2 regions of the Nonomuraea roseola genome follow, and region 1 is predicted to be linked to the other one. Evidence: riboswitches for the same ligand, from Rfam matches in the RefSeq annotation. Region 1 holds a riboswitch; the other holds the start of a gene.
The links. Region 1 has a riboswitch for glycine ahead of gcvT (glycine cleavage system aminomethyltransferase GcvT). Riboswitches for the same ligand answer to the same signal wherever they lie in the genome.
Positions count from the first base shown of each region.

Region 2: another riboswitch for glycine. It lies ahead of gcvP (aminomethyl-transferring glycine dehydrogenase); the one in region 1 lies ahead of gcvT (glycine cleavage system aminomethyltransferase GcvT).

Region 1 is NZ_BAAAXC010000015.1:948,979-963,313, reverse strand. Features, by position in the region: gene ABFX55_RS27565 (ABC transporter permease) at 1-868, opposite strand, end outside; gene ABFX55_RS27560 (ABC transporter ATP-binding protein) at 874-1,614, opposite strand; gene ABFX55_RS27555 (response regulator transcription factor) at 1,707-2,360, opposite strand; gene ABFX55_RS27550 (sensor histidine kinase) at 2,357-3,511, opposite strand; gene ABFX55_RS27545 (hypothetical protein) at 3,670-4,116, shown strand; gene ABFX55_RS27540 (hypothetical protein) at 4,121-4,690, opposite strand; gene ABFX55_RS27535 (hypothetical protein) at 4,746-5,240, opposite strand; gene ABFX55_RS27530 (DUF6286 domain-containing protein) at 5,240-5,848, opposite strand; gene ABFX55_RS27525 (amino acid deaminase/aldolase) at 5,949-7,136, shown strand; gene ABFX55_RS27520 (DUF3618 domain-containing protein) at 7,138-7,467, opposite strand; gene bcp (thioredoxin-dependent thiol peroxidase) at 7,559-8,032, shown strand; tRNA gene ABFX55_RS27510 (tRNA-Leu) at 8,124-8,207, shown strand; glycine riboswitch at 8,257-8,354, shown strand; glycine riboswitch at 8,355-8,451, shown strand; gene gcvT (glycine cleavage system aminomethyltransferase GcvT) at 8,485-9,570, shown strand; gene gcvH (glycine cleavage system protein GcvH) at 9,567-9,956, shown strand; gene ABFX55_RS27495 (L-serine ammonia-lyase) at 10,015-11,391, shown strand; gene ABFX55_RS27490 (class I adenylate-forming enzyme family protein) at 11,533-13,014, shown strand; gene ABFX55_RS27485 (FkbO/Hyg5 family chorismatase) at 13,034-14,050, shown strand; gene ABFX55_RS27480 (DUF72 domain-containing protein) at 14,079-14,335, opposite strand, start outside.
Region 2 is NZ_BAAAXC010000008.1:89,025-103,918, forward strand. Features, by position in the region: gene ABFX55_RS08780 (sugar phosphate nucleotidyltransferase) at 1-1,874, shown strand, start outside; gene ABFX55_RS08785 (double zinc ribbon and FHA domain-containing protein) at 2,081-2,584, shown strand; gene ftsR (transcriptional regulator FtsR) at 2,581-3,234, shown strand; gene ABFX55_RS08795 (bifunctional nuclease family protein) at 3,511-3,981, shown strand; gene ABFX55_RS08800 (MerR family transcriptional regulator) at 4,175-4,795, shown strand; glycine riboswitch at 4,827-4,919, shown strand; gene gcvP (aminomethyl-transferring glycine dehydrogenase) at 5,065-7,905, shown strand; gene ABFX55_RS08810 (hypothetical protein) at 8,063-8,893, shown strand; gene ABFX55_RS08815 (hypothetical protein) at 8,877-9,230, opposite strand; gene ABFX55_RS08820 (alpha/beta hydrolase family protein) at 9,405-9,995, shown strand; gene ABFX55_RS08825 (DUF5999 family protein) at 10,000-10,197, opposite strand; gene ABFX55_RS08830 (TetR/AcrR family transcriptional regulator C-terminal domain-containing protein) at 10,438-10,998, opposite strand; gene ABFX55_RS08835 (hypothetical protein) at 11,156-11,554, shown strand; gene ABFX55_RS08840 (DmpA family aminopeptidase) at 11,508-12,599, opposite strand; gene ABFX55_RS08845 (class I SAM-dependent methyltransferase) at 13,042-13,839, shown strand; gene ABFX55_RS08850 (LLM class flavin-dependent oxidoreductase) at 13,904-14,455, opposite strand; gene ABFX55_RS08855 (DUF1062 domain-containing protein) at 14,722-14,894, opposite strand, start outside.

The DNA.
Region 1 (14,335 bases):
GGCCCCGCGTCGCGCCGATGCAGCGCAGCAGCGCCATCTCCTTGGTCCGCTGGGCCACCAGGATGTTGAAGGTGTTGTAGATGACCAGCGCGGCGACCATCATCGCGATCAGGCCGAAGATCAGCAGGCCCAGCGTGATGAACTCCAGCTCGACGCCGTTGCTCTTCGACAGGGCCGCGGCCAGCTCCTTGCCGGTCTTGAGCTCGTAGCCTCCGCCGACGGCGGCGGCGATGGCCCGCTTGAGCGCGTCAGGGTCGGCGCCCGTCACGTCGATCTCGCGGTAGCCCTTCTCGCCCGTCATGAGCTGCGCCGTCGCGGTGGTGAAGCCGACCGCCCCGGTGTAGCCGAGCTCCTGGTCGAGGCCGACGTCGAACAGGCCGACGAGCCTGAAGTCGTGCTTGGCACCCTTCTGGTCGAGCACCGCGACGGTGTCGCCGACCTTGAAGTTCTGCGCCCTCGCGGTGTTGGTGTCCACGATCGCCTCGGCGTCGCCCGAGGGGGCCGCGCCTTCGGTGATGGTCGTGCGGTCGCTGACGGAGACCGCGGAGGTCGGAAGGTCGCCGACCGCCTTGCCGTCGGCGCCGAGCAGCGGCGCGCTGCCACGCACCAGGCCCTGCGCGCCGGTCACGCCCTCGATCCCGCGTACCTTCTCCAGCACCTGCTCAGGCAGCTGCCCGTCTTGAGACGGCAGGACGGCGACCGCCACCCTGCCGGCGTCCGCCGTGACCTTCTGCAGGAAACCGGCCTGGATGGTGTCGGTGAGCACGAACGTGCCCGCGATGAAGCCCACGCCCAGCGTGATCGCCACGGAGGTGAGCAGGAGGCGCAGCTTGTGCGCCTTCAGTCCGGCGAGAGTCGTCCTGATCAACGGACTCAGGCCTCCAGCTTCATCAGGGTGTCGAGGACCGTCTGCGGGGTGGGCTCGGAGATCTCGGTGACCAGCTCGCCGTCGCGCAGGAAGACGACTCTGTCGGCGTAGGAGGCGGCGAGGGGGTCGTGGGTGACCATCACGATGGTCTGGCCCAGCTCCCGCACGCTCGTGCGCAGGAAGGACAGCACCTCGGCGCCGCTGCGCGAGTCGAGGTTGCCCGTGGGCTCGTCAGCGAAGATCACCTGAGGCTTGCTGATCAGCGCCCTGGCGACGGCCACGCGCTGCTGCTGGCCGCCCGACAGCTCGGTCGGCTTGTGGCCGAGGCGGTCGCGCAGCCCCACGGTCTGGATCACGCGGTCGAACAGGAGCTGGTCGGCCTGCCGTCCAGCGATCTCCAGCGGCAGCCTGATGTTCTGCTCGGCGGTCAGCGTGGGCAGCAGGTTGAAGGCCTGGAAGATGAAGCCGATCCGGTCCCTGCGCAGGTGCGTGAGCTGCTTGTCGCCCAGCCCCGTCAGCTCGACGTCGCCGATGGAGACGGTGCCGGAGGTCACCGTGTCGAGCCCCGCGAGGCAGTGCATCAGCGTCGACTTGCCCGAGCCGGAAGGGCCCATGATCGCGGTGAAGGCGCCGGTGGCGAACGCGACGTCCACCCCCCTCAGCGCGTGCACCTGCGCGTCACCGAGGCCGTAGGTCTTCGTCACGTCTCTGGCCACGACGGCGGGCGGGGCCTGGGTGAATGTCATGTTCGTCGTCACGCAGATCACGCTAGGGGCGCGAAACGGGCCTTCCCTGGGCCTTGAGGACGGACTTCCTGTCACCCCTCAGATGACCCCGGTCAACCTTTCGGCCGATCCGACGACGGCACGATCAGCCCCGCCTCGTACACGTAGACCACCACCTGCGCCCTGTCGCGCAGCTCCAGCTTGGCCAGCACCCTGCCCAGGTGGGTCTTCACCGTCGCCTCCGCCAGGGTGAGCCGCTCGGCGATCTCGGTGTTGGACAGCCCCCTGCCCACCAGCAGCATGACCTCGCGCTCGCGGGCGGTCAGCAGGCTCCCGTCGGGCAGCCTGTCGGTGGTGAGGTGCGAGCCGAACCTGTCGAGGAGCCTGCGCGTGGCGCTCGGCGCCATCACCGCGTCGCCGTTGTGCACCGAACGGATCGCGCTCACCAGGTCGGAGGGCGGCACGTCCTTCAGCAGGAAGCCCGAGGCGCCCGCCTTGATCGCGGAGTAGGCGTACTCGTCGAGGTCGAAGGTGGTCAGGATGAGCACCTTCGGCCCCTCGATCCTGCGGGTGGCCTCGACGCCGTCCATGGTGGGCATGCGCACGTCCATGAGGACCACGTCCACCTCGGTCGTCTCCAGCCGCTCCAGCGCCTGGGCCCCGTCGGCCGCCTCGGCCACCACCTCGATGTCGGGCTGGGCGGCGAGCACCATCTTGAACCCGGCCCTCAGCAGCTCCTGGTCGTCGACCAGCATCACCCTGATCATGCCGCGACCGGCAGCCTGGCCAGCACCTCGAAGCCGCCCCCCGGCCTGGGCGCGGCCTGGACGGCGCCGCCGTACATGGAGACGCGCTCCCGCATGCCGAGCAGGCCGTGCCCGTCGGGGCTGCGCGGCGCGGCGGCGCCTCTGCCGTCGTCGGTCACGCGCACCACGAGCTCGTGCATGCCGTACTCCATCTCCACCAGGGCGCGCGCCCCCGGACCGCCGTGCTTGAGCGTGTTGGTCAGAGCCTCCTGCACGAGCCGGTAGACCGCCAGCTGCTCGCCCTCGGGCAGCTCCTGCGGGGCGCCGGTGACCCGCAGGTCCACCGGCAGGCCCGAGCCGCGCACCAGCTCCTCGAGCTGCGCGAGCCCCGGCTGCGGAGTGTAGTCGGCGGCGCCTGGGCCGTCCTCCCTCAGGACCCCGACCATGCGCCGCATCTCCGCCAGCGCCTCCCTGCCGGTCCTCGAGATCGCCTGTACGGCCTTGCGTGCCTGCTCGGGGTCGCTGTCGATGGCGAAGCCCGCCCCGTCGGCCTGGACGATGATCACGCTGACGTTGTGCGCGACCACGTCGTGCAGCTCCCTGGCGATCCTGGCCCGCTCGGCGGCGGCGGCCATCCTGGCCTGGTGGTCACGCTCGCGTTCGGCCCTTTCGGCCCGCTCCTCCAGGCCCTCGAGGTAGCGATGGCGGGTGTTGGCGTACAGGCCGGTGAGCCAGATCGTGACCACGAAGACCGTGCAGCCGAAGAACGTGCTGAGGGAGACGGTGTCCCACTGCACGAGCGCGAGGAAGATCCCGAACTCTGACACCAGGCCGGCGGCCAGCGCCCACCTGAACGCGCACCTGGTGGCCACGGTGTAGAGGGCCACCAGCACCGCGGCGTTGGCGGGGAAGGCGTCGACGGCGGCCAGCCACTGGAAGAAGCTGGTCAGGGAGACGATCGCGAAGACGACGCGCGGATGGCTGCCCCGCCAGAACAGCGGCACCAGCAGCGCCGCCGACAGGGCCAGGTAGCCGGCCAGACCGATGGGAGCGCGCCCGAGCGAGGTGTAACTGATGGCGGTCATGACGCACAGCCCGACCAGTGGCGCCAGCCACAGGGAGTCCACGAGCTTGGGGTGGCGCTGGGACCAGGCGCGAATCTTGCCGAACACGTCATCACTCTACGGAGGCCCGCGCGTGCCTCCTTCCCCCTGGAGGTGGAGGTCGGTGTACGACCCTGGTCGCACGCCGCATTTACACGGTATTTATGGGGGGTCCGGCATTCTTGTGCATTGGGAGCGCCCTCTGGGGCGAGTAAAGGGAGATCGTGATGGCGGATCATGATCACGCCGACGGGCCGCGCGGTGAAGAGGAAGCACCGCGCGGCCCAGACCCCGAGAGCGCCCCACCACCCGCTTCCGCCCCCTTACCGCCTCGGCCTGCGCCTCCTGCTCACAGTGACGGCTTCGCGGCCTTCGTCCGGCAGAAGTACACGCAGATCATCGGCGCGGGGCTCATCGGACTGCTGATCGGCGCGATCCTCGGCGGCGGCGCGGTCGCCGTGCTCCATCGCATCACCGACCGCCATCCCGCCCAGTGGCAGAGCCCCATGAGGTACGGCTGGCAGCAGCCCGGCGAGTGCTGGCACACCCCAGGCGGCAGAACCTGCGCCTACCCGTACCCGTATCCCGTCTATCCCGCTCATCCGCCGACGGTGCCGTTCCCCGGGCCGGGCAAGACCCGCGTCCCGACGCCCGTCCCCACCCCGACCGGCTGAGCGCCTACCGGCACGCGTCCACGGGCCGGCCCGTCGCGGGGTCGAGGTCGACCCCGATCGGCTCCTCGTCCGGCAGGTGCACCTCCACCCTGTCCGCGCCGACCCACCGGACCAGGTGAAGCACCTCCTCGTCCATGTCGAAGCCAGGGCAGTCGAGCGGCCACTCGCGGCTGAACAGCCCCTCGTCGGTGCGGACACTGAGCGTGGTCGTGGGCTCGAACATGCCCGACTGCTCCACCACCCGGACGCTGAGCGGGCCCGGCCCGTCGACGAATCCGATCTCGGTCGAGGGGAAGATCGACCACACGAGCCCGATCCGCAGCCAGACGAGGATGGCGACCACCATCGCGGTCACGGTCGCCGCCCTCGCCCACGCGACGGGCCTCACCAGCTCCCTGACGCCCAGGCCGCCGGTAAGGATCGCGACGATCCCGAAGAGGGTCGGATGGAAGAGCGTGTCGTTGAGCAGGACGAGCTCGGTGTCCACCAGGAGGGTGACGGCCACCGTGGCGCCGAGGACGAACGCCACGGACAGGTAGGCGAGGGCCGGCACGGGCCTGCGCGGCAGGATCATGGGGACATGCTGCCAGGGCGGCCGTCCTGCCCGGTATGGGCGGCGGGGGAGACGCTCAGCGGCGGACGTGGAGGCGGACCAGCGCGCCCATGCCGTCATCTCCGACGTCGCGCCTGATCCTGCCGACGATCTCGCGGTCCAGCTTGCCGACCACCGCGCCGACGTCCGCGCTGGAGGGGCAGGTCACCGAGATCCGCATCCGGTCGGCGCCGACGAGCCTCACCTTGGTACGGCTGATGCCCTCCACGTCCTTCAGCCCGACGCACAGCAGCGCCGTCCCCGTGCCGGAACGGTGGCCGAAGCGGCCCCAGCCGAGCGCCATGAGCAGCCATCTGGTGGCGACCATGGCGGCCATGACCAGCGCCAGCGCGCCCGCCCACGAGATCCACGGGTGGGCGGCGAGGTAGGCGGAAACGTCGACGGACAGCACCTTGCCGTCCTTGGCCTGCGGCAGCCGTCCCGAGCCACGCAGGAAGGCGTAGGCGCCGCCGGACAGCAGGACGAAACCCACCACGGCCAGGCCGATCCTGTTGCCCGCGTACTGCCGCATCAGAGCCCCTTCCTGCGCAGCCGCACGGCGACCTCGCCCGCGTAGATCGCGCCCAGCCCGTTCAACCTGTCGCCGACGGCGACGCCCGCCCTGCGCAGCATCGCGCCCGTGCGCTCGGCGTCGGAGACGACCGTGACCTCGATCATGCGGCGGCGCAGCCGTACCCTGACGCTCTCCACGCCGTCGACGTCCTCGGCCGCGGTCTTGAGCGTGCGCCGCAGCCCCGTCCTGGTGATGCCGATGACCAGCCTCGAATCGGAGGTCCCCAGCGCCAGCAGCCTGGCCCTGCCCGGCAGCACCGCGAGCCCGAGCAGCACCAGCCCCACGACCGCGGCGACCAGGGCGCCCGACTGCAGGTTCGGATGCGACCACGGGGTGGCTGCGGCCAGGTCCGCCACCCTGTCGATCGGCACCAGGCCGAGCCTGCCGCCCAGCAGTGCGGCGACGACCTCGGCGGCGGTCAGCGAGAAGAGCACCGCCAGGGTGGCGGAGACCACGACGCCCGCGGGGGTACGCGCGGGCTTGAGCACTCTCGCCGCCCTGCGGCGAGGCGTGTCCCCTTCGGTCAGGGCGGCTCCGCCAGGCAGGAGCTCCTGGAGTGTTGTCATCACACCGACCAGAGGTACAGGGGCCCGCCCGGCCATAAAGCCCTCCCCGCCGCCGATTTGCGGGATCTTTGCCCGCGAGCATCGGTATTACCCTGCTTGTATGGACGACCGCCAGCGCTACGACAGGGCCACAGCGGAGCTCGATCCGCCCTTCGCGATCCTCGACATGGAGGCGCTGCGGGCCAACGCGGAGAGCCTGGTGCGCAGGGCGGGCGGCAAGCCGATCAGGGTCGCGAGCAAGTCCGTCAGATCGCGCCCGATCCTGGAGCGCATCCTCGCCATGGACGGCTTCCGCGGCGTCATGGCCTTCACCCTGCCCGAAGCGCTGTGGCTGGTCTCCCACGGCCTCTCCGACGTGCTCGTGGCCTACCCGACCGCCGACAGGGCGGCGCTGGCCAGGCTCGCGGCGTCGGAGCGGGCGGCGAGAGAGATCACCCTCATGGTCGACTCCGCCGAGCACCTCGACTACATCGAGGCCGCCGTGCCGGCGAACAGCCCGCCGCTGCGCCTCTGCCTCGACCTCGACGCCGGTTACGTCGCCTTCGGCGGGCGCTTCCGCGCGGGCGCCCTGCGCTCGCCGGTGCGCGAGCCCGTGCACGCCGCCGACCTGGCGGCCGACGTCGCCAAGCGTCCTGGCTTCAGGCTGGTCGGCCTCATGGCCTACGAGGCGCAGATCGCGGGCGTCGGCGACGACCCTCAGGGCAGCGCCGCCTTCGCCCGTGTCATCAGGCTGATGCAGGCGCGCTCGGCCAGGGAGCTGATCCTGCGGCGCGGCCGCGTCGTCAACGCCGTCAGGCAGGTGGCCGACCTGGAGTTCGTCAACGGCGGCGGCACCGGCAGCATCGAGCGTACGGTCAGGGAGAAGGCGGTCACCGAGTGCGCGGCGGGGTCGGGCTTCTTCCACCCCAGGCTCTTCGACTTCTACCGCGGCTTCAGCGGGCGTCCCGCCGCGCTGTTCGCGCTGCCGGTGGTCCGCCGTCCCGCGCCTGACGTGGTCACCGTGCTCGGCGGCGGCTACCTGGCCTCGGGGGCGCCCGGCCCCTCGCGGCTGCCCCAGCCGTACCTGCCCCCCGGGTTGCGCTACTCGGCCGACGAGGGCGCGGGCGAGGTGCAGACACCGCTGCTCGGCCAGCCCGCCGAGGACCTGCGCGTGGGAGACAGGGTGTGGTTCCGCCACGCGAAGGCGGGCGAGCTGTGCGAGCGGTTCGCCGGCCTGCTGCTCGTGGAGGGCGACAAGGTCGTCGAGGAGGTCCCGACCTACAGGGGAGAGGGCAAGACCTTCCTCTGACTCAGCCCCGCCTGCGCCTTCTCCACATCACCAGCGTGGCGCCGATCACCAGCACGGCGCCCACGGCGATCAGCGCGGGACCGAGGTTGGGCTGCTCGTCCTCCCACAGGTCATCGGGGTCGTCGCCGAAGCGCACAGGCCGCGGCGTGATGCCCACGAGGTCGCCGACCGACGACACCAGGTGCTCGGCCCTCGACTTGACCTCCTCCACGCCGCGCTGGGCGACGCGCTTCGGGCTCACCCGGTCGGCGATGGCGTCGACGGTCTGGGCGAGCTCCGCGCGCGTCCGCGCGATCCGGCGCTCCAGCTCATCGGGGTCGGTGTCGGCCATGGCTCTCCTCTCTCAGGTGATCAGTCTGTCAGGTCGCGGTGCCGGACGGCACAGCGGGCGCGAGGTAGGTTGGGCCGTCTAAGGAGGACCCGTGACCGAAACCAAGCTCCAGCCCGGCGACGCCGCGCCGGACTTCTCGCTGCCCGCAGCCGACGGCGGCGCCGTCTCCCTCGACGCCTTCCGTGGCAAGCGCGTCATCCTGTACTTCTACCCCGCCGCGATGACGCCGGGGTGCACCAAGCAGGCGTGCGATTTCCGCGACAATCTAAGCCTGCTCGCCGACGAGGGTTTCGTGGTGCTCGGCGTGTCGAAGGACAAGGCCGACAAGCTGGTCAAGTTCGTCGAGCGCGACGCGCTGACCTTCCCTCTGCTGTCCGACCCCGGCCTCGAGGTGCACAAGGCGTACGGCGCGTACGGCGCCAAGAAGCTGTACGGCAAGGAGGTCGTCGGCGTGATCCGCTCGACCTTCGTGATCGACGCCGACGGGAAGATCGAGCAGGCGCTCTACAACGTGAAGGCCACGGGACACGTGGCGGCGCTGAAGAAGAAGCTCGGCCTCGTCTGAGGTCTCACGATCGGGCCCGCCGCACGGGCGGGCTTGATCGTGAACGAGTATCTCCGCCGCCGTCCTGGGCGCTATTCTGAGCGGGAGTCGCGCGGGCGTGGCGAAATAGGCATACGCGGCAGGTTTAGGTCCTGTTGGTGGAGACACTGTGGGGGTTCGAGTCCCCCCGCCCGCACCTTTCCCTTGGTGGTCGAATCCGTACTAGGCTTGCCCTCATACACCGATGAACCCACGCGGGAGAGCGTCCTGGCAGCCGGCCATGACCCCTGAAGGAGCAAGCCCTCCCCGCGAACCTCTCAAGGCAAAGGACCGCGCGGGCCAGGTGACCTCTGGAAAGCAGGCCTGTTGGGCCTCGCCGAAGGTGAAAGTCCGGGAAAATTCGGGCGAAGCTCTCAGGCACCGATGACAGAGGGGGAGGATCCTGGCATCCGACCCATTCTGAGGTGCGCACAATGTCCCGACCGACGCCGCTGCGAGACATCCACGAGAGTCTCGGCGCCACGCTGACCGACTTCGCCGGCTGGCTGATGCCGCTGCGCTACGGCAGCGAGTCCGCCGAGCACAACGCCGTCCGCGAGCGGGCCGGGCTGTTCGACCTGTCCCACATGGGTGAGATCTTCGTGACCGGGCCGCAGGCGGGTCAGGCGCTCGACCACGCGCTGGTCGGCCACCTCTCGGCGCTGGCCGTCGGCCGCGCCCGCTACACGATGATCGTGAACGAGCAGGGCGGCGTGCTCGACGACCTCATCGTCTACCGGCTCGGCGACGAGGAGTTCATGGTCGTCGCCAACGCCTCCAACTACCCGATGGTCGCCGCGCGGCTCACCGAGCGCGCCTCCGGCTTCGGCGCCTCCGTCGAGGACCGCTCCGACCAGTACGCGCTCATCGCAGTCCAGGGCCCGAAGGCCCAGGAGATCCTGGCCACGCTCACCGACGCCGACCTCGAGGGCCTGAAGTACTACGCGGGCCTGCCCGGCACCGTCGCGGGCGCCGAAGCGCTGATCGCGCGCACCGGATACACCGGCGAGGACGGCTTCGAGCTGTTCGTCGCCAACGCCGACGCCGCGCCGCTGTGGCACGCGCTGACGAAGGCGGGCGAGCCGTACGGCCTGCTGCCCGCGGGCCTGTCCAGCCGCGACACCCTGCGCCTCGAGGCGGGCATGCCTCTCTACGGCAACGAGCTCAACGTCTCGCTCACGCCGTTCGACGCCGGCCTCGGCCGCGTGGTGAAGTTCGACAAGCCGGGTGACTTCGTCGGCAGGGCCGCGCTGGAGCCCGTCAAGGATGTTCCGCCGCGCCGCCGACTCGTCGGCCTGGTCGCGACGGGCCGCCGGGTCCCGCGTCACGGGTTCCCGGTCACCAAGGACGGCGTCGTGGTGGGCGAGGTGACCAGCGGCGCCCCGTCGCAGACCCTCGGTAAGCCCATCGCGATGGCGTATGTGGACACTGGGATAGAAGAAGGTCTGGCCGTTGACATCCGGGGCAGCCAAGAGGCTGTGGACCTGGTGGAGCTGCCTTTCTACAGGAGGAACAAGTGAGCACCATCCCTGACGACCTGAGCTACACCAAGGAGCACGAGTGGGTCGCCGGACTCGACGACGGCCTGACCGTGACCGTGGGCATCACCGCCTACGCGGCCGAAGCGCTGGGTGACGTGGTCTTCGTGCAGCTTCCCGAGGTCGGCACCACCGTCGAGGCGGGCGACTCCATCGGCGAGGTCGAGTCGACCAAGTCGGTGAGCGAGATCTACGCCCCGGTCGGCGGCGAGGTCGTCGAGGTCAACCAGGCCGTCGTCGACAAGCCCGACCTGGTCAACAGTGAGCCGTACGGCGAGGGCTGGATGTTCCGCGTCCGCCTGGAAGGCGACCCCGAGGACCTGCTGAGCGCGGAGGAGTACACCGCGCTCACCTCTGGCGACAACTGACACACTCCGCCGGGGTCCAGCCAGGACCCCGGCATATCTTGAGAGTTGGGCTGTATCAATGGCGATCAGTGTCTTCGACCTCTTCAAGATCGGTATCGGCCCGTCGAGCTCCCACACCGGCGGCCCGATGGCCGCCGCGCACAAGTTCGCCCGCGGCCTGCAGGCCGACGGGCTGCTGGAGCCGACCGCTCGCGTCGAGGCCATCCTGTACGGCTCGCTCGGCCTGACCGGCAAGGGCCACGGCAGCGACAAGGCCGTGCTGCTCGGCCTGTCGGGCGAGAAGCCCGAACTCGTCGACGTCGACACCGTCGACGCCCGCCTGGCCCAGATGCGCGAGGCCGGACGCATCAAGCTGTTCGGCGAGCACGAGATCCCGTTCGTCGTCGGCGAGGACCTGATCTTCGAGCGGAAGATCTCGCTGCCCGAACACCCCAACGGCATGCGCTTCACCGCCTTCTCCGACTCCGGGCACAAGCTGCGCGAGAAGGTCTACTTCTCCGTCGGCGGCGGTTTCGTCGTCGACGAGAACGCCACAGGGGCCGACCGCATCAAGCCGGACGACACCGTGCTGCCGCACCCGTTCACCAGCGCCGAGGAGCTGCTCAAGCACTGCTCCAACACCGGCCTGTCGATCTCGGGGCTGATGCTGGAGAACGAGAAGGCCTTCGGCCGCACCGAGCAGGAGATCCGCGAGCAGATCCTGACCCTGTGGCGGGTGATGTCGGAGTGCGTGCGGCGCGGCATCGGCAAGGAGGGCGTGCTGCCCGGCGGGCTGCGCGTCAAGCGCCGCGCCCACCAGTTGCACCGCAAGCTGCAGGCCGAGTCGGCCGAGCGTGACCCGCTGCACGCGATGGACTGGGTCGGCCTGTACGCCCTGGCCGTCAACGAGGAGAACGCCGCGGGCGGCCGGATCGTCACCGCGCCCACCAACGGCGCGGCCGGCATCATCCCGGCCGTCATGACCTACTGCGCCAAGTTCGTGCCCGGCTTCGACGACGACGGCGTGGTGCGTTTCCTGCTCACCGCCGCGGCGATCGGCGTGCTGTTCAAGGAGAACGCCTCCATCTCCGGTGCCGAGGTCGGCTGTCAGGGCGAGGTCGGCTCGGCCTGCTCGATGGCCGCGGCCGGGCTGACGGAGGTGCTGGGCGGCACGCCCGCGCAGGTGGAGAACGCCGCGGAGATCGGCATCGAGCACAACCTCGGCCTGACCTGCGACCCGATCGGCGGGCTGGTGCAGATCCCGTGCATCGAGCGCAACGCGGTGGCCTCGATCAAGGCGATCGCGGCGGCCCGTATCGCGATGCGCGGCGACGGCCAGCATTTCGTGTCGCTGGACAAGGCCATCAAGACGATGCGCGACACCGGGCGCGACATGCTCGACAAGTACAAGGAGACCTCACGCGGCGGCCTGGCCGTCAACGTCATCGAATGCTGACAGCTTTTCAGGAAGCCCATCCGGACAGCGGGCGGTCAGGGAGCCAGTGGCCGCCTCCACCTTTTCACGGCTCTTGACGCCACTCCACCGGCCGCTGTAGAAAGCTCGCGACGATCATGACGGTCGGAGGAGAGCTGTTCCATGACGGGCACCGACAATCTCGCCGAACATCTTGCCAGGATCGCTCGTGAACAGGGGTGGCTCGAGCGCCACGCCTACCTCGCCGACGGCGCCGTCCACCGCTACGCCGACGTCTTCGAGGGCGCCGACCGGATGGCGGCCTACCTGTCGGCCTCAGGTGTACGCCGGGGCGAGCGGGTGCTGGCCTCCCTGCCCGACGGCATGGACCTGATCTGGACCATCCTCGGGACGCTCCGCCTCGGCGCGATCGTCGCCCTGGTGAACACCGACCTCCACCCCGACGAACTGCGGCAGACGGCCGAGCTCGCCGGAGCTAGGCTCATCGTCGCCGACCCCCGCGTCGCCGACGTCTTCGACGGCCCCACCGTCACACCCGCCCTCATCAGGGCCGAGCAGGACCAGACCGCCGTGCCGCCGGTGGCCGACTGCGCGCAGGACACGCCCGGCATCGCCCTGCTCACCTCGGGAACGACCACGGGCCGCCCCCGCCTCTGCTTCCACACGCACGGCGACCCTCACGTCTTCGACTCCGCGTTCGGCAGCGTCCTCGACCTGAGGCCCGGCGACGTGAGCCTCTCCGTGTCCCGCATGTACTTCTCCTACGGGCTCGGCAACACGCTCTTCTACCCGCTGCTCAGCGGGAGCGCGGCCGTCCTCACGACGCGACGCCCCACGCCCGCCGAGGCGCTCGCCGCGATCCGCGATCTCGGCGTCACCGTGTTCTACGCGCAGCCCAGCTTCTACGCGAGGCTGCTGGCCGAGCCCGACCTCTCGCCGCTCGCCGGTCTCCGGCTGGCGATCACGGCCGGAGAGGTGCTCGCCCCCGCCCTGGAGGGCGCCCTGCGCGAGGTGCTCGGGGGACGGCTGCTCAACGTTCTCGGCACCACGGAGGTGGGCCAGGTCTTCGCCGCGAGCCCGCCGTCCGAGACCAGGGAGGGCACCGTGGGCAGGGCGCTGCCACCCTTCCGTATACAGCTGGTCGACGACGAGGGCGAGCCCGTCCCCTCAGGCGCCGAGGGCAACCTGCAGGTCGCGGGGCCCACCATCGCGCCCGGCATCGGCTCCCCTGCGGAGAGCCCTCGCCACGGCGAGAGCAGCTGGTGGCCCACGGGCGACACCGCCACCATGGACGACGACGGCTACCTCCGGGTCCTCGGCAGAGCCGACGACATCGAGATCGTCGGTGGGCAGAACGTGCACCCCGCCGAGATCGAGGACGTGCTCGCGCGGCATCCGCTCGTGCTCGAAGCGGCGGTCTGCTCGACCCGGGCGCAGGACGGCACGTCGAAGCTGCTCGCCTACCTCATCGCCAAGGGCGACGAGTCGGACCACGCCACGATCCGCGGCGAGCTGACCGACGCGGCCAAGAAGCAGCTGACCTGGTACAAGGTGCCGTCGGAGATCGTCTTCGTCACCGAGCTCCCACGAACCTCGACGGGCAAACTCAGCAGGCGAGACTTACGGGCCAGGGCAGCGGGCTGACCGGCAGGAGGCGGCACCGATGGCGACATACCCGAACGGACTGCGTAGCCGACTGGTCCGGCCCCACGAGAAGCCGCCCTCAGGGCGACACCTCCTGGGCCGGGTCGCCTTCCTCGACCATCACCGCGCCCCGGCCGTCCGCGACGGCGTCGCCGACATGGGCGTGCATCTTGCCCGTGACGAGAGCGCCCTGGTCACCGAGGTGTGGGAGACGGACGCGCCCCCCACGCCGGGCATGTACCAGGATCTCGCCTACGCCCACGACGGCGAGTACCTCTTCTGCGCGGGCCAGATCCCGGAAGGCGGGTCCTACCGCGAGCCGGTGCGCGAGGACTACGGGGCGGCCTTCGACCTGATCGGCGAGCTCGGCTATCCGCACGTCATCCGGATCTGGCACTTCATCGACGACATCAATGGCGCCAACGCCGACGGCATGGAGATCTACAGGGACTTCTGCCTCGGCAGGGCGGAGGCGGTGGACCGCCGTCTCGGGCCGTCCGGCGACATGCCCGCCGCGACCGGGATCGGCTCTCTCGGCGGTGGCATCAGCTGGTACCTGCTGGCCTCCAGAAGCGGACGGGTTCGCCACCTGGAGAATCCGCTGCAGGTTCCCGCTCCCTCCTATCCCCACAGGTACGGCCCCCGCCCGCCGAAGTTCGCGCGCGCCACCTCCCTCTCGCCCCCGGGCCTCGACGGCGCCGGCGACATCTTCGTCGCCGGCACGGCCAGCATCCTCGGTCACGAGACGGTCCACGAGGGCGACGTCGCCAAGCAGTGCGACGTCACCCTCGCCAACATGGCGAAGGTCCTGAGCAGGGAGAACCTGCTGGCCCACGGGATCGACGACGGCCGGACCCTGAAGGACCTCCGCTACGTCAAGGTCTACGTCCGACGCGAGGAGGACCTCGAGGCCGTCCGCACCGCGTGCGCCGAAGCCTTCTCCGACACGGCCGAGATCGTCTACTTCACCGTGGACATCTGCCGCTCGGACCTGCTCGTGGAGATCGAAGGCATCGCCCCGCGGCCGCCGGCGTGAGCGGAGGAGGGCCTCGGCAAGGGCGGGCTCAGAAGAGGGTCAGGGGCTCGACGGGCAGGGGGTCGGGCAGGGGGTCGAGTTCGGGGAGCTCCGCGCGCACCTCGTCGTGGAAGCGGCGGGCGAGCGGAAGGGCGTCGGCGTTGTCAGGGGTGTGGATGAACACCGTCGGGGAGCGGCCCTCGCGCAGCCACTCGGTGACCGTGCCGACCCAGTGCCGCCACCCCTCGACCGTGCGCTCCGTGGAGTCCCTTCCGAGGTAGCGGACGATCGGGCGGTCGGTGAGAG
Region 2 (14,894 bases), on a different contig from region 1:
ACGGCTACGTCTCCGACTGCTACTGGGAGGACGTCGGCACCCACGAGAGCTACATGAAGGCCCAGGCCGACGCGCTGTCCGGACGCGTCGACCTCGACATCGGCGGCTTCGAGATGTCGCCGGGCATCTGGGTCGGCGAGGGCGCGGCGGTCGACCCCGACGCCGTGCTCAAGGGCCCCCTGCTGATCGGCGACTACGTCAAGATCGAGGCGGGCGCCGAGCTTCGTGAGTACACCGTGCTCGGCAGCAACGCCGTGGTGCGCGAGGGCGCCTTCCTGCACCGCGCCGTCGTCCACGACAACGTCTACATCGGCCCGGGGGTGAACCTGCGCGGCTGCGTCATCGGCAAGAACACCGACCTGATGACCGGCGCCAGGATCGAGGAGAACGCCGTCGTCGGCGACGAGTGCGTCATCGAGGCCGAGGCCTACGTCTCCAGCGGCGTCAAGGTCTATCCCTTCAAGACCGTCGAGGCGGGCGCGGTCGTCAACACCAGCGTCATCTGGGAGTCGCGCGGTCAGCGCAGCCTGTTCGGCCCGCGCGGCGTCAGCGGCCTGGTCAACGTCGAGATCACCCCAGAGCTGTGCGTACGGCTGGCCAGCGCCTACGCCACCACCCTGAAGAAGGGCGACAGGGTCATCACCTCGCGCGACTCCTCCCGCGCGGCCAGAGCGCTCAAGCGCGCGGTCATCAGCGCGCTGACGGCGGGCGCCATCGACGTGCTCGACCTGGAGGCCATGCCGCTGCCGGTGGCCCGCTTCCACACCTCCCGAAGGCCCGCCAGCGGCGGCATCGCCCTGCGCACGACCTCTGGGGACCCGCAGAGCGTCGACATCGTCTTCATGGACTCCAGGGGCGCCGACCTGTCCCCGGCCAGCCAGCGCAAGCTGGAGCGCGTCTTCTCCCGTCAGGAGTTCCGCAGGGCCTTCCCCGGCGAGATCGGCGAGCTGAGCTTCCCCGCGAGGGCGGTCGAGGACTACGCCCAGGAACTCCTGAGATACGTGGACATGACCGGCGTCAACGACATGAAAGTGGTCGTCGACTGCGCGGGAGGCACCTCCTCGCTGGTCCTGCCCACCCTGCTGGGCCGCCTCGGCGTGGAGGTGCTGACCGTCAACGCCCGCCTCGACTCCGCCTCGCCCACCGAGACGCTCGCCGAGCGCCGCCGCGACCTGCAGCGCCTGTCCGAGCTCGTCGGCTCCTCACGGGCCTCCTTCGGCGTGCGCTTCGACCCGGTGGGCGAGCGCATCGCCCTGGTCGACGAGATGGGCCAGCTCATCAGCGAGGAGCGGGCGCTGCTGGTGGTGCTCGACCTGGTCGCCGCCGAGCGCCGAAGGGGCAGGGTGGCGCTGCCCGTCACGACCACGAGGGTCGCCGAACAGGTCTGCCGCTTCCACGGGGTCCAGGTGGAGTGGACCTCCACCTCCCTCGACGCGCTCACCACCGCGGCCGCCAGGCCGTACATGATCTTCGCGGGCGACGGCAGGGGCGGCTTCATCGTGCCGGAGTTCGGGCCCACGGTCGACGGCCTGGCCGTCTTCCTGCGCCTGCTCGGCCTCGTGGCCCGCACGCGGCTGACGCTCAGCCAGATCGACGCGAGGATCCCCGAGGCCAAGCTGCTCAAGCGGACGGTCCCGACGCCGTGGGCGACCAAAGGGGCGGTGATGCGCTCGGTGATCGAGGCCGCGGAGGGCTTCCGCCTCGACACCACCGACGGCGTGCGCGTGGTCGGCGAGGACGGGCGCTGGGCGCTTATCCTGCCCGCTGCCTCGGAGCCCGCCACCGACCTGTGGGCCGAGGCCCACGACTTCGACACCGCCCAGGCCTTTTTGGACAGGTGGGCGCGGATCGTGGAGAGGGCGGCGGGAACGTGACAACTCAGATGGCGCGGCGGCATGGACCTTGAGGGCGGCTCGGCGGTAACTTTGTCACCGTCCGAACCTGTCGTGCAGCCTCTCGCCTTGACCTTTGCCACTGATCAGCGTAAGTTGCGGCATTCGCAAACGTGAACGAGCGAAGAGGCGAGGGGCGCCCTGATCAACCGTCGCCGCGTCTTCGCGGTAGGAGGCCGAGCCGATCGATGCCGAGCGTCTACTGTACGCAGTGCGGTCATGCCAACCCCGAGGATGCCCGTTTCTGCTCCCGGTGTGGGTCGCCGCTGACCAGACATGAGGTCGCCGGAGACACCACCTCGACGATCTCCGTCGCGGGAATCGAGGCGTATGAGGCGGAGACGGCAGACGCTCTCCTCGCCGAGCGGGCCGCGGTCGAGCAACTGCCCCCTGGCGCGGCGCTGCTCGTCGTCACGAGGGGGCCCAACGCGGGCAGCCGCTTCCGCCTCGACCGTGACCTGACCACCACGGGCCGCCATCCCGAGAGCGACATCTTCCTCGACGACATCACCGTCTCCAGGCGGCACGTGGAGTTCTACCGCCATCCCGGCGGCGCCTTCACCGTCCGCGACGTCGGCAGCCTCAACGGCACCTACGTCAACAGGGAGCGCATCGAGGAGGTTCCCCTCCACAGCGGCGACGAGGTGCAGATCGGCAAGTTCCGCCTCGTCTTCCTCACGCGGGGCGCATGAGTCCCCAGGCGGCGCGCTCGCACATGAGCATCGGGGAGGTGCTCGCCCTGCTGCAGGGCGAGTTCCCCGACGTCACCGTCTCCAAGATCCGCTTCTTGGAGAGTGAGGGGCTGATCGAGCCCGAACGCAGCCCCTCGGGGTTTCGCAAGTTCACCTACATGCACGTCGAGCAGCTGCGCTTCATCCTCACCGAGCAGCGCGACCACTACCTGCCGCTGCGCGTCATCAAGGACAAGATGGCCGAGGAGCTCGGCCGTCCGCGCGTGGTGCCGGAGGTCAAGGAGGTGCGGCTCAGCCGTGCCGAGCTGCTCGAGGCCAGCGGCCTCGACGAGGAGGCGCTCACCGAGCTCGAGGACTACGGCCTGCTCGCGCCCGTCGCGCGCCGCTACGACGAGGACGCGCTGAAGATCGCGCGCAGCGTCGGCGCCCTGGCCAAGTACGGCCTGCACGCCAGGCACCTGCGCGCGGTCAAGGCCGCGGCCGAGCGTGAGGCCGGCCTGGTCGAGCAGAGCGTGGCTCCCATTCTCAAGCGCCGCGCCCCCGGCGCCATCGGCGAGGCCGACGAGGTGGCGCGCGAGCTCTCGGGCCGGCTGCTCGAGCTGCACGCGGCCCTGCTGCGCGGCTCGGTCCGCTCCGTCCTGGGCGGCTGACCTCCGCACTTCCAGCCGGTAGGCCTGGGCGCCGCCTGGCGGCCGGACCTCAGCGCTCGCCCGCTCGCCCCCGCCCCCTCCCTCGGCCGGGTGCCGGACGGGGCCCCCGATCCCGTGGAGCGGGCTGACCTGGCGAGGAAGGCGAGGTAGGTTGTCGGCGATGCCATGGGGCAGGGGACATTCCACGCCCTCCGGGTGTTACGTTGAATTGCGGAAGAGCGGCCAAACTATTGCGGAGCCCCCTGGGGTCACCGGTCAGTGAATTCGGAGCAGCCCGTGTTGCAGATGGAGGTAGTGGGCGTTCGCGTAGAAATGCCCACAAATCAGCCGATCGTTCTGCTCAAGGAGGCGCAAGGGGAGAGGTTTCTCCCGATCTGGATTGGTATGACCGAAGCCACGGCCATCGCGCTCGCGCAGGCGGAGGAGCCGCCGCCGAGGCCGTTGACGCACGACCTGTTCCGCGACGTGCTGAGCGCGCTCGGGGTCGGCCTGCGCGCGGTCAACATCGTCGCTCTGCGTGACGGCATCTTCTTCGCCGACCTGGTCTTCTCCAACGGCGTGGAGGTCTCGGCGCGTCCTTCCGACTCCATCGCCCTGGCGCTGCGCACGGGTGCGCGGATCTTCGCCAGCGAGGAGGTCGTCCAGGAGGCCGGGGTGATCATCCCTGATGACCAGGAGGATGAGGTGGAGAAGTTCAGGGAGTTCCTTGACACCATCACGCCCGAGGACTTCGGGCGGGCTGGGTAGGACTCCCTTTGTGAGCGCCCGAACCCTTGGCCAACACCTGGGGTCGGCATTTCACTGCATTTACGCTTCACGACGCGCCGAGCCGGATCGTTGACTGCGGATGGTCACGGTCCTACGGTGCAAGTGAAACCTGTGGTTGTTATTGACGAACCCCCAGATCAGACCACGGGATGAGAGAAAGCCGGAGGTCCGCGTGGCGGTCAGCAGCGGCGAGGGAAAGACGGCCGGCCAGGAAGACCCGGTGCGGCGCGAGAGTGCGCGCCAGCGTGCCGGGGAGCAGGGCCTGCTCTTCGACGAGCAGCCCGCGACTCTGCCTGGCGACATCGGCTATCGCGGCCCCACGGCCTGCGCGGCGGCCGGCATCACCTACAGGCAGTTGGACTATTGGGCCCGCACCGGACTGGTGGAGCCCACGATAAGAGCCGCGCAGGGCTCGGGCTCCCAACGCCTCTACAGTTTCCGCGACATCCTGGTGCTCAAGGTGGTCAAACGCCTCCTCGACACCGGTGTGTCGCTCCAGCAGATCCGCACCGCCGTCCAGCACCTGCGCGACAGGGGCGTCGGCGATCTGAGCAGGATCACGCTGATGAGCGATGGAGTGAGCGTCTACGAGTGCACCTCGCCCGACGAGGTCATCGACCTGTTGCAGGGCGGTCAGGGAGTGTTCGGGATCGCGCTCGGCAGAGTCTGGCGCGAGGTCGAGGGATCGCTCGCGGAGCTGCCGGGGGAACGGGCGGCGGTCGAGGACAACGTCCCGGCCGACCACCCCGCTGACGAGCTGGCCCAGCGCAGGAGGGCCCGGAGACTGGGCTGATGTGCGATCGCTGGTAGCCTGGAGATGCTGACGACCCCGTGCGGGAGAGTCCCCGGGAAAGCCGGGGCGCCGAAGGAGCAAACCTCCCCGGAATCTCTCAGGCACCCTGTACCGCTCGGGTGAGGCAACTCTGGAAAGCAGCGCGCCAGCCAGGCGTGTCTCACCGACGGTGCAAGTCCGCGTCCACGCGGGCGAACCTCTCAGGTTGATGACAGAGGGGGAGATCCGGCATACGCCCGTGCTCTCCACCAGCCTTGGGAGGCAGTTCCATGACCGAGCCCCTCAGCGACCTCGCTGCGCCGCCTTTCGCGACCCGTCACATCGGGCCCTCCGACGCCGAGCAGGCCAGGATGCTGGAGGCGGTCGGCTTCGAATCGGTCGCCGACCTGGTGGCGGTGGCGGTGCCCGAGGCCATCAGGGCCAAGGACCAGCTCAGGTTGCCCGCTGCGGCGAGCGAGACCGAGGTGATCAGTGAGCTGCGCGCGCTCGCGGACCGCAACCGGGTGCTGACCTCGATGATCGGCCTTGGCTACTACGACACGATCACGCCCGCCGTGATCCGCCGCAACCTGCTGGAGAACCCGGGCTGGTACACCGCCTACACGCCCTACCAGCCCGAGATCTCGCAGGGCCGCCTCGAGGCGCTGCTCAACTTCCAGACCGTCGTCTCCGACCTGACGGGCCTCGACGTGGCCGGCGCCTCCCTGCTGGACGAGGCCACCGCCGCCGCCGAGGCGATGACGCTGGCGCGCAGGGCAGGCAGGTCCAAGAGTGACGTCTTCGTCGTCGACGCCGACGCCCTGCCGCAGACCAAGGCGGTGCTGGCCACCCGCGCCGAGCCGCTGGGCATCTCGCTCGTCGAGAGCGACCTGGAGGGCGAGCTGCCCGAGTGCTTCGGCGTGCTGGTGCAGTACCCTGGCGCGTCGGGCCGCCTGCGCGACTTCCGCGCCGTGGCCGAGCGGGCGCACGCCGGCGGAGCCCTGGTGGTCGCCGCCGCCGACCTGCTGTCGCTGACCCTCGTCACCGCCCCTGGAGAGCTGGGCGCCGACATCGCGATCGGCTCCTCGCAGCGCTTCGGCGTGCCGTTCGGCTTCGGCGGGCCGCACGCCGCCTACATGTCGGTCCGCGAGGGCCTGCAGCGGCAGATGCCCGGCCGCCTGGTGGGCGTCTCGGTCGACGTCGACGGCGACCCCGCCTACCGGCTGGCCCTGCAGACCCGCGAGCAGCACATCCGCCGCGAGAAGGCCACCAGCAACATCTGCACCGCCCAGGTGCTGCTCGCGGTCATCGCGGGCATGTACGCCGTCTACCACGGCCCCGAGGGGTTGCGCCGCATCGCCAGGCGCACCCACCGCTCGGCCGTCACGCTCGCGCAGACGCTGCGCGCCGGCCGGGTCGAGGTCGTCCACGACGACTTCTTCGACACCGTGCTCGCCCGCGTGCCCGGCAGGGCCGCCCAGGTCGTGGCCGCCGCCGCCGAGCGCGGCGTCAACCTCTGGCAGGCCGACGCCGACCACGTCTCGATCGCCTGCGACGAGAAGACCACGCTGGCCCACCTGGAGCAGGTCGCCGCCGCCTTCGGCGTGAGCGCGTCGCTGACCGACCTGGCCCCCGAGGACGGCCTGCCCGAGGCGCTGACGCGCGAGAGCGACTACCTCACCCACCCGGTCTTCCACACCCACCACTCCGAGACCTCGATGCTGCGCTACCTGCGCAGGCTCCAGGACAAGGACATCGCGCTCGACAGGTCGATGATCCCGCTCGGCTCCTGCACGATGAAGCTCAACGCCACCACCGAGATGGAGCCCATCACCTGGCCCGAGTTCGCGGGCATCCACCCCTACGCCCCGCTCGAGCAGGCGGGCGGCTACGTCGAGCTGGTCGAGACCCTCGAGGGCTGGCTGGCCGAGGTGACCGGTTACGACGCCGTCTCCATCCAGCCCAACGCGGGCTCGCAGGGCGAGTTCGCCGGGCTGCTGGCCATCCGCGCCTACCACAGGGCCAACGGCGACACCCACCGCGACGTCTGCCTCATCCCCTCCTCCGCGCACGGCACCAACGCCGCCAGCGCGGTCATGGCGGGCATGCGGGTCGTGGTCGTGGCCTGCGACGACAACGGCAACGTCGACATGGACGACCTCGACGCCAAGATCGCCAAGCACGCTGAGCAGCTCGCCGCGATCATGGTGACCTACCCGTCCACGCACGGCGTGTACGAGGAGACGATCACCGAGGTCTGCGCCAAGGTCCACGCGGCGGGCGGCCAGGTCTACGTCGACGGCGCCAACCTCAACGCGCTGGTCGGCCTGGCCAAGCCGGGCGAGTTCGGCGCCGACGTCTCTCATCTCAACCTGCACAAGACCTTCTGCATCCCGCACGGCGGCGGCGGCCCCGGCGTGGGCCCCGTGGCGGTCCGCGGCCACCTGGCGGCCTTCCTGCCCGGTCACCCGCTGGCGCAGGGCTCGCCCGTGGGCCCCGTCTCGGCGGCGCCGTACGGCTCGGCGGGCATCCTGCCGATCTCCTGGGCCTACGTCAGGATGATGGGAGGCGAGGGCCTCAAGGCCGCCACCGAGCAGGCCATCCTGTCGGCCAACTACCTCGCGCGCCGCCTGGCCCCGCACTACCCGGTCCTCTACACCGGCCGCGGCGGCCTGGTCGCCCACGAGTGCATCATCGACCTGCGACAGATCACCAAGGAGACGGGGGTCAGCGTCGACGACGTCGCCAAGCGGCTCATCGACTACGGCTTCCACGCGCCGACCATGTCCTTCCCCGTGGCGGGGACGCTCATGATCGAGCCGACCGAGAGCGAGGACCTGGCCGAGCTCGACCGGTTCGTCGAGGCGATGGTCGCCATCCGCGGCGAGATCGCCAAGGTGGCCGACGGCTCGTACGACAAGAGCGACAACCCGCTGCGCAACGCCCCGCACACCGCGGAGTCGCTGGTGGCCGACGAGTGGGCCCACCCCTACACCAGGACCGAGGCGGCCTACCCCGTGCAGGACCTGAGGGACGGCAAGTACTTCTCGCCGGTGCGGCGGATCGACCAGGCCTACGGGGACCGCAACCTCGTGTGCTCCTGCCCGCCCCTGTCGGCCTACGAGGACTGACCCCCCTTCGGACGTGCGGCTTCCCCTACGGGAGGCCGCACGTTCGGCTTCGCAGGGTCGGGCGCTGACCAACAGCCGCACTCAGGATGGTCATGTCAGGCGACGCGGCGGCGCGAAATCGTTAGGCTCGGCGTTGATCGCCGTCGAAGGAGCCTTCTTGACGTCCCCCGAACTCGACACCGAGCTGCACACCGGCCCGCTCGAACAGGCCCGTCGTCTCGCCGAGAGCGGCGATCTCGAGGCCGCGGCCGAGATCTTCGCCCAGCTGGCCGCCGACCCCGAGGGACGCGACAGGGCGCAGGCGGCCGTGGGTCTCGCCGTGGTCCTGGAGGAGCGAGGCGATCTCGAGGGCGCCAGGTCGGCGGCGCGTACGGCGCTGGCCACCGGCCATCCCGAGTACGCCGCGCAGGCCGCCTGCCACCTGGCCAGAGGCTTCGAGCGCGACGGCCAGGACGAGCAGGCCCGAGGGGCCTGGCAGGCCGTCCTGGGCGTGGGCACGGCCGCCTACCTGCCGCTGGCGCACCTGGCGCTGGCCCGCCTCGCCGACGGCGAGGAGGAGGCCGAGCGGGAGCTGCGGGCGGCGATCTCGGTCGGCGACCCGGAGCTGAGCTGCACGGCGGCGCAGGAGCTGGCCGAGCTGCTGCTGGATCGCGGCGAGCCGGGGGAGGCGGCCGCGGTGCTCGTCGAGACGCTGCCGCTGGCCCAGGGCGCCCAGGCGGGGCGGCTGCGGGTACTGCTGGGCATCGCGCATCTGGAGCTGGCGTGCGCGGAGTTCGCGGGGGTGGTCGAGGACGCCGCCAGGGGCGAGGGCGCGGAGGCAGAGTCCACCTCGCTGGCCATCGAGCTGCTGGCCCGTACGCTGCCGCTGAGGGGCAGGGCCGACGACGCCGAGAGGGTCTGGGCCTACGGCCTCTCGCACGCCGACGAGGAGCTGGTCGAGCAGGTCAGGCTCCGCCTCGACAGGGACGAGCTCAGCTCCGGCGCATGACCGCGCCGGCCGCGGCGATGTTGATGATGACGATGCTGACCCACACCATGGCCAGGCCGATGAGGCCCGCCTGGCTTCCCGCGATCGCCGACAGGGGGATCGCCAGGACCAGTGAGCCGACGGTGATCGGCACCATCGCCCCGCTGCCGATGTCGTCGCTCTTGCCCTTCTTCTTGGCCTTGGCCGGCCGCTGGGCATCCACCTCGGCTTTGACGCGTTCGGCGATGGTGGCGTCCAGCCTTGCCACGAACGACTCGACGAGTGCGGCCTCGTAGTCGGGTCCCAGGTGCTTGCGGGTCTCGAGGGTTGCCTGCAGATCGTCGTGGATGTCAGACATGCCGCCAATGTCCCACGTACTGGGGTCTGTCGCCATCCTTCCTCGGGACGAGACCGGCCTTCCCCCGTATCCGGGTTTTCCCGGGGTGCGGGAAGGGAGATCCGAGGGTCGGTCCCGAGGCGCGGGCCGCGAGGCGGCGGGTGCGGCAGGTAGCGGCCCCGCTACCGTGGACGGATGGAGATCATGACGCCGCGGGGGGCGGCGCTGGCCGAGGTCGACGAGGCCGAGCGACCGAGGCTGCTGCTGGTGCTCACCCATGGCTCGGCCGGCGGGGTGGAGGCGCCCGATCTGCTGGCCGTGCGCGAGGCGGCGCTCGGGATGGGCGCCACGGTGGCCAGGGTGACGCAGCCGTTCAGGAGGGCGGGGGCCAGGGCTCCGGGCTCGCCGGCGCGGCAGGACGAGGCGTGGATCGCGGTGCTGCGGGAGCTGGTCGCGCGCCATCCGGGGCTCCCGATCGTCCAGGGAGGGCGGAGCAACGGGGCCAGGGTGGCCTGCCGTACCGCTGGGGCGGTGGGCGCCGACGCGGTGGTGGCGCTGGCCTTCCCGCTGCATCCGCCGGGCAGGCCCGACAAGTCACGGGCCGACGAGCTGCGGGCCGCGGGGGTGGACGTGCTGGTGGTGAACGGGGACAGGGATCCCTTCGGCGTGCCCGACGCCGCTGACGCCGCACGCCTGGTTGTGCTGCGGGGCGAGGGGCACGATCTCAAGAAGGACCCCGCGAAGGTCGGCGAGGTGGTCGCCGACTGGCTCGCGGGGCGTTACTGAGGGCTCAGGCTGCGCCGACCAGCGGATGGGGCCGGTGCGGGGCGATCGCGTCACCGCTGGGCAGCAGCTCCCCGGTGTCCTCGAACAGGACCACACCGTTGCACAGAAGGCTCCATCCCTGCTCGGGGTGGGAGGCGAGGGTACGTGCCGCCTCGCGGTCGGGAGCCTCAGCAGCCGGACAGGCCGGGTCGTGCGGGCACATCGGCGTGCCTCCGATATCTCTTGGGTGGCTCCCCGCACTGGGCAAGCGGCGGGGGAGCGGCTCGGGCTGTTTCGTATTCTGCGCCAAGTGTGCGGCGTGCGTCACAGTTTCCGACATAGCCCGTTCGGACGATTCAAGGAGGATCCCCGGGTGGTTCAGATCGTGTGACCCACGACACAGGGTGCCTTACGCGAGATAACGGTCCAACGTCGACACGCTGACGTTGTGGTAAACCCTCGACTACCCGCCCAGCCCGCGCAGCATCGCGTCCATGCCGCGCTCGAAGTCGGCGTCGGCCCTGGCGTCGCGACGCGTCCAGGTGTCGCGCTCGGGATCGGCCCATCCCGACTGCTGCACCTCCACCGCGACACTGCCGAAGACGAAGGCCCGCAGCGAGCGCACCGCCTCGGCGGCGTCGCTGAGCCCCGCGCCGGTCAGTTGCTCGGTCTGCTCCATGATGGCGATGGCCGTGGCGCCCTTCGGGGGTTTGGTCAGCGCGAGCGCGAGCACCCCTGGATGCTCCCTGAGCGCCTCGCGCTGCGCCCTGCACCACTGCCTGGCGGTCTCCTGCCAGGTGGGGGCAGGGTCGACCTGGATCGCGGTGACGTGCTCGGCCAGGGCGTCCATGAGCGCCTCCTTGCCCCTCGGCAGGTGGTGGTAGATCGCCATGGCCTCCACCTGCAGCGCGTCGCCGAGCCTGCGCATGGTGAGCCTGCGCAGGCCCTGACCGTCGGCGATGTGGAGTGCGGCGTCGATGATGCGCTCACGAGACAGCGGGACGGGTGGTCGCTTGGCGGGCATGGAGATCATCCTGCCATACTTTGTAAAGGCGGTCACTCGTTTCGCCCGGCGTGTACGCGGCCGGCCTCCTGGCGCGCAGGGGGGCGGGCCCCGAGTGGGTGTTCGGGCCGGGGACGGCGTACGCTACCGCTGGCAACGAGTGAAAGGGAGCTGTCCGATGGCGTTTTTCCGTCCGCGTGTGAGCCGTGAGGCCGAGGTGCGCTTCCACGCAGACCAGGAGATCTCCAAGAGCTTCCCCGAGCTGCTCGCCAAGGCCAGGCAGGCCGAGGCGGTGCTGAGCGAGCTGCGCGCCGCCGGCGCTCCCGAGCTCGAGCTGCGCGCCGCCGGCCTCCACTTCGACAAGGCGCTCACCGACGCGCTGCGCGCCGCCGAGGCGGGGCAGCGGGCGACGTTCGGCGTGAAGTCCTACGACGACAGGCTCGCCCGCCGCAAGGCCAAGGCCACGCCCAAGGGCGCCATGTGGACCGCCGAGGTCGACAGACTGCGCACGCTGCGCGAGGCCAACCGCCTCACCGGGATCCCGCGCCTGCCCCGTCCTGTGCCAGCAGCTCGATGAGCCTGCCGATCGGCAGGGCGGGCGAGCGGTGCCCGTTCCTGCCGATCATCTCCTCCGCGCCCGTGAGGGCGTTGAGCACGGCCTCCTCCACCGCCTGCACCACGGCGGTGTAGAAGGGGTCCATCCGGCCCCACGGCACGAAACGCAGGCTCTGGTATTCGTCGTGGACGGTGAAACCGCTGGTCAGGGCGCCCTCGTTGGCCGTGGAGAAGGCCAGGAAGATGTCACCTGAGAAGTGGCTGCCCGTGGTGCCCGTCCTGGCCAGGCCCATCGGCACCCTGCGCGCCAGCGCCTTGCACTGGCCCGGCAGCAGCGGCGCGTCCGTGGCCACGACGACGATCACCGAGCCCGCGCCCGAGGGGGCGAACCAGTCGGTGGTGGCCATCGGGTCGTCGTCGAGCAGCGAGGGGCCGACTCTGTGCCCGGCGACGGTCAGCTCGTGGCGGCTGCCGAAGTTGGCCTGCGCGAACACTCCCACGGTGTAGGTGTCGGGGCCGTGGCCGACCAGGCGTGAGGCCGTGCCCGAGCCGCCCTTGAAGGAGTAGCAGTTCATGCCGGTGCCGCCGCCGACGTTGCCCTCGGCGACGGGGCCCGTCGCCGCCGCCTCGATGGCCTGGGCGGCGTGCTCGGGCCGTACGTGGGGGCCGTTGATGTCGTTGAGGTAGCCGTCCCAGGTCTCGGCGACCACGGGCAGCAGCCACTGCGCGGCCAGCCCCGGGTGGCGGGTGGCCACCCAGTCGATGACGCCTCGGTGGATGGTGCCGACGGCGTGCGTGTTGGTGATCATGACGGGCAGGGTCAGCGCGCCGCTCTCCTCGATCCAGGTGACGCCGGTCATCTCGCCGTTGCCGTTCAGCGAGTGGGTGCCCGCGGCGCACGGCAGGCCGACCTTCCGCCTTCCCCTCGGCAGGATCGCGGTCACGCCGGTGCGCGCGTCTGCCTCGGTCAGCGTCACGTATCCGACCTCGACGCCCGGAACGTCGGTGATGGCGTTGTAGCGGCCGTGGCGACCATCAAGGGTGAGCGGCAGGTCGCGGGCTCTCATGCTGATCTCCTCAGGTTGTCGCACCGGGTGGCGACGCGGCTCGCGGGCGCTGCCGTAGGTGAGGCGGTGCGGCCGACGAAGGGTTCGGCCGGCTGCCGCTGGACGCCGCGCGTGTCGCGCCGTCCGGTGTCTCGGCAGGACCACCTCATTGTTCGGCACTCAGACCGACGACGGCAAGGTGCCCTGCGCGCGTCACCCGCCTCGCGTCGCCTCCTGCGATGCGCACCGCTGACCTGCTCAGGCCTGGTGGACGTCGGCGGGGTCGGCCCCCTCGAGCCTGCATCGTGCGAGCGACGCCGCGCGGCGGGCCCGACTGATCGTCAGCCGGCCTGGTTGAAGCGGGTTTTCAGGTGGCGTGCGATGGGGAGGTGCCTGCGTACGGCCTTCGGGGGTTGGGGTGTGCGGCACCGCGCCCTCACAGGCGCGCCGGAAGGAGCAGAGCATGGGGTTCGAAGAGCTCAAGAAGCGGCAGAGCGTCATCTGGGGCACCGGCCCTTACGAACGGCTGCCGGAGCACTACCAGCCGCTGCTCGACCACGTGGCGCGAGCGCTCGACGTTCGCCCGGGAGAGCGAGTGCTCGACGTCGCGACGGGGACAGGGGCACTGGCGACGTTGCTGGCGCGCGCCGGTGGCCAGGTCACCGGGGTCGATCTCGCGCCCGCGCTGATCACGACCGCGAAGCGGCTGGCCGCCGACGACGGCCTCGACATCGCCTACGAGGTCGGCGACGCGGAGAGCCTGCCGTATCCGGAGGCGAGCTTCGACGCCGTCGGGTCCAACGTCGGATCGATGTTCGCGCCCGACCACGAGGCCGTCGCCAGGGAGCTGGCGCGGGTCTGCAGGCCAGGAGGCCGGCTGGCGCTCGGGCACTGGAGCGACGAGCGCGGTGTCGTGGACATGTTCAACGTGATGAAGCCCTTCATGCCTCCACCGCCGCCAGGGGCCGGCTCGCCGTTCCAGTGGGGGAAGCGCGAGTACGTCGAGCAACGCCTGGGCGAGGACTTCGAGCTCCGTTTCGAAGAGGGGGACGCGCCCCAGGTCAGCGAGTCGGGCGAGGAGGTGTGGGAGCTCTTCTCCACGGTCTACGGGCCGACGAGGACGCTCGCCGAGTCGCTCGACCCCGACCGGCGTGAGGAGCTGCGCCGCGCGTTCGCCGAGTTCTTCGAGGGCTACAGGAACGAGCAGGGCGTTCACCAGCCCCGGCCGTACCTCGTCGTCGTCGGGACCAGACGCGGCTGAACGGGGGTATGACGGGCCCCGCCTGGACCGCCCGGTGACGGAGAGGCTCATCCGTTGATCCGGTTCATCGGCCGGCCTCGTCGGGCGGACGGCGTGGCGGGGCCTGTTCGCCCGGCGCGGGCAGCAGGCCCGCCAGCGCCTCCAGGCTCGCTACCCCGCCGGGGTCGGCCTCGGTGCTCACCGGCACCAGCGCCACCTCGTCGACGCCGGCCGCCGCGTGGCCGTCCAGCCGCTTCCTGACCGTCTCGGCGTCGCCCAGCAGGGCGACCTCGCGCAGCAGCTCGTCCGGGATGGCGGCCATGAGCTCGCGCGGATGCGGTCCTGTGCGAGCGAAGGCCACGATCTCGGCGAACCCCGCCTCGGTGAACATCTCGCCGTAGCCGGGCGCGGCCAGGTAGCCCACGACGGCGCGCCTGATCCGGTCGATCGCCTCCCCGCCGGGGTGCACGGCCGTCGTCACCCAGGCCGCGGTCCTGGTGCCGGGGCCGGCTTCGGTCCCCGCGACGTCGGTGAGCCGCTCGACCAGCCGGGCGGCGGAGGCGGGGGTGACGAGGTTGAGGACCATCCGGTCGGCCCTCGCGGCGGTCCGCACGGCCGAAGGGCCGAAGGCGGCCACCGCGAGCGCAGGTCACAGGTACGGCGGGCGCCACGCAGGTGGAGGGCGCGCGCACGGCGCTGACGCTCAACATCGGCGGCAGCTGCACCACGGTCGCCACGTTCGTCCTGACCCGCTGACCTGCTCGGCTCTTCGCCGTCTCCGGTGCCGGTTTCCACCCGCGCACCGAGGGTGGCCCGCCCGCGATCTGCTCCGCCGACGTGCGGGAAGCAGAGCGCGGGCGGTGACGGGCCGGCAGGCCCGGACGCGGCGCGAGATCCGGGCGGCTACATCGCCCCGCTCCCGCCCTGAACGACGGGAAGGACGACGAAGGCGAAGTTCGTGGTCGTGGTGCGGTTGAGGCGGACCTCGGACTTGATCCGGCGTTCGATCTCGCCCCGGCTGATGCCGAGGCCGTGGGCGATCAGCCGCTCAGGGCGGATGGGCACGGGGTCGAGGA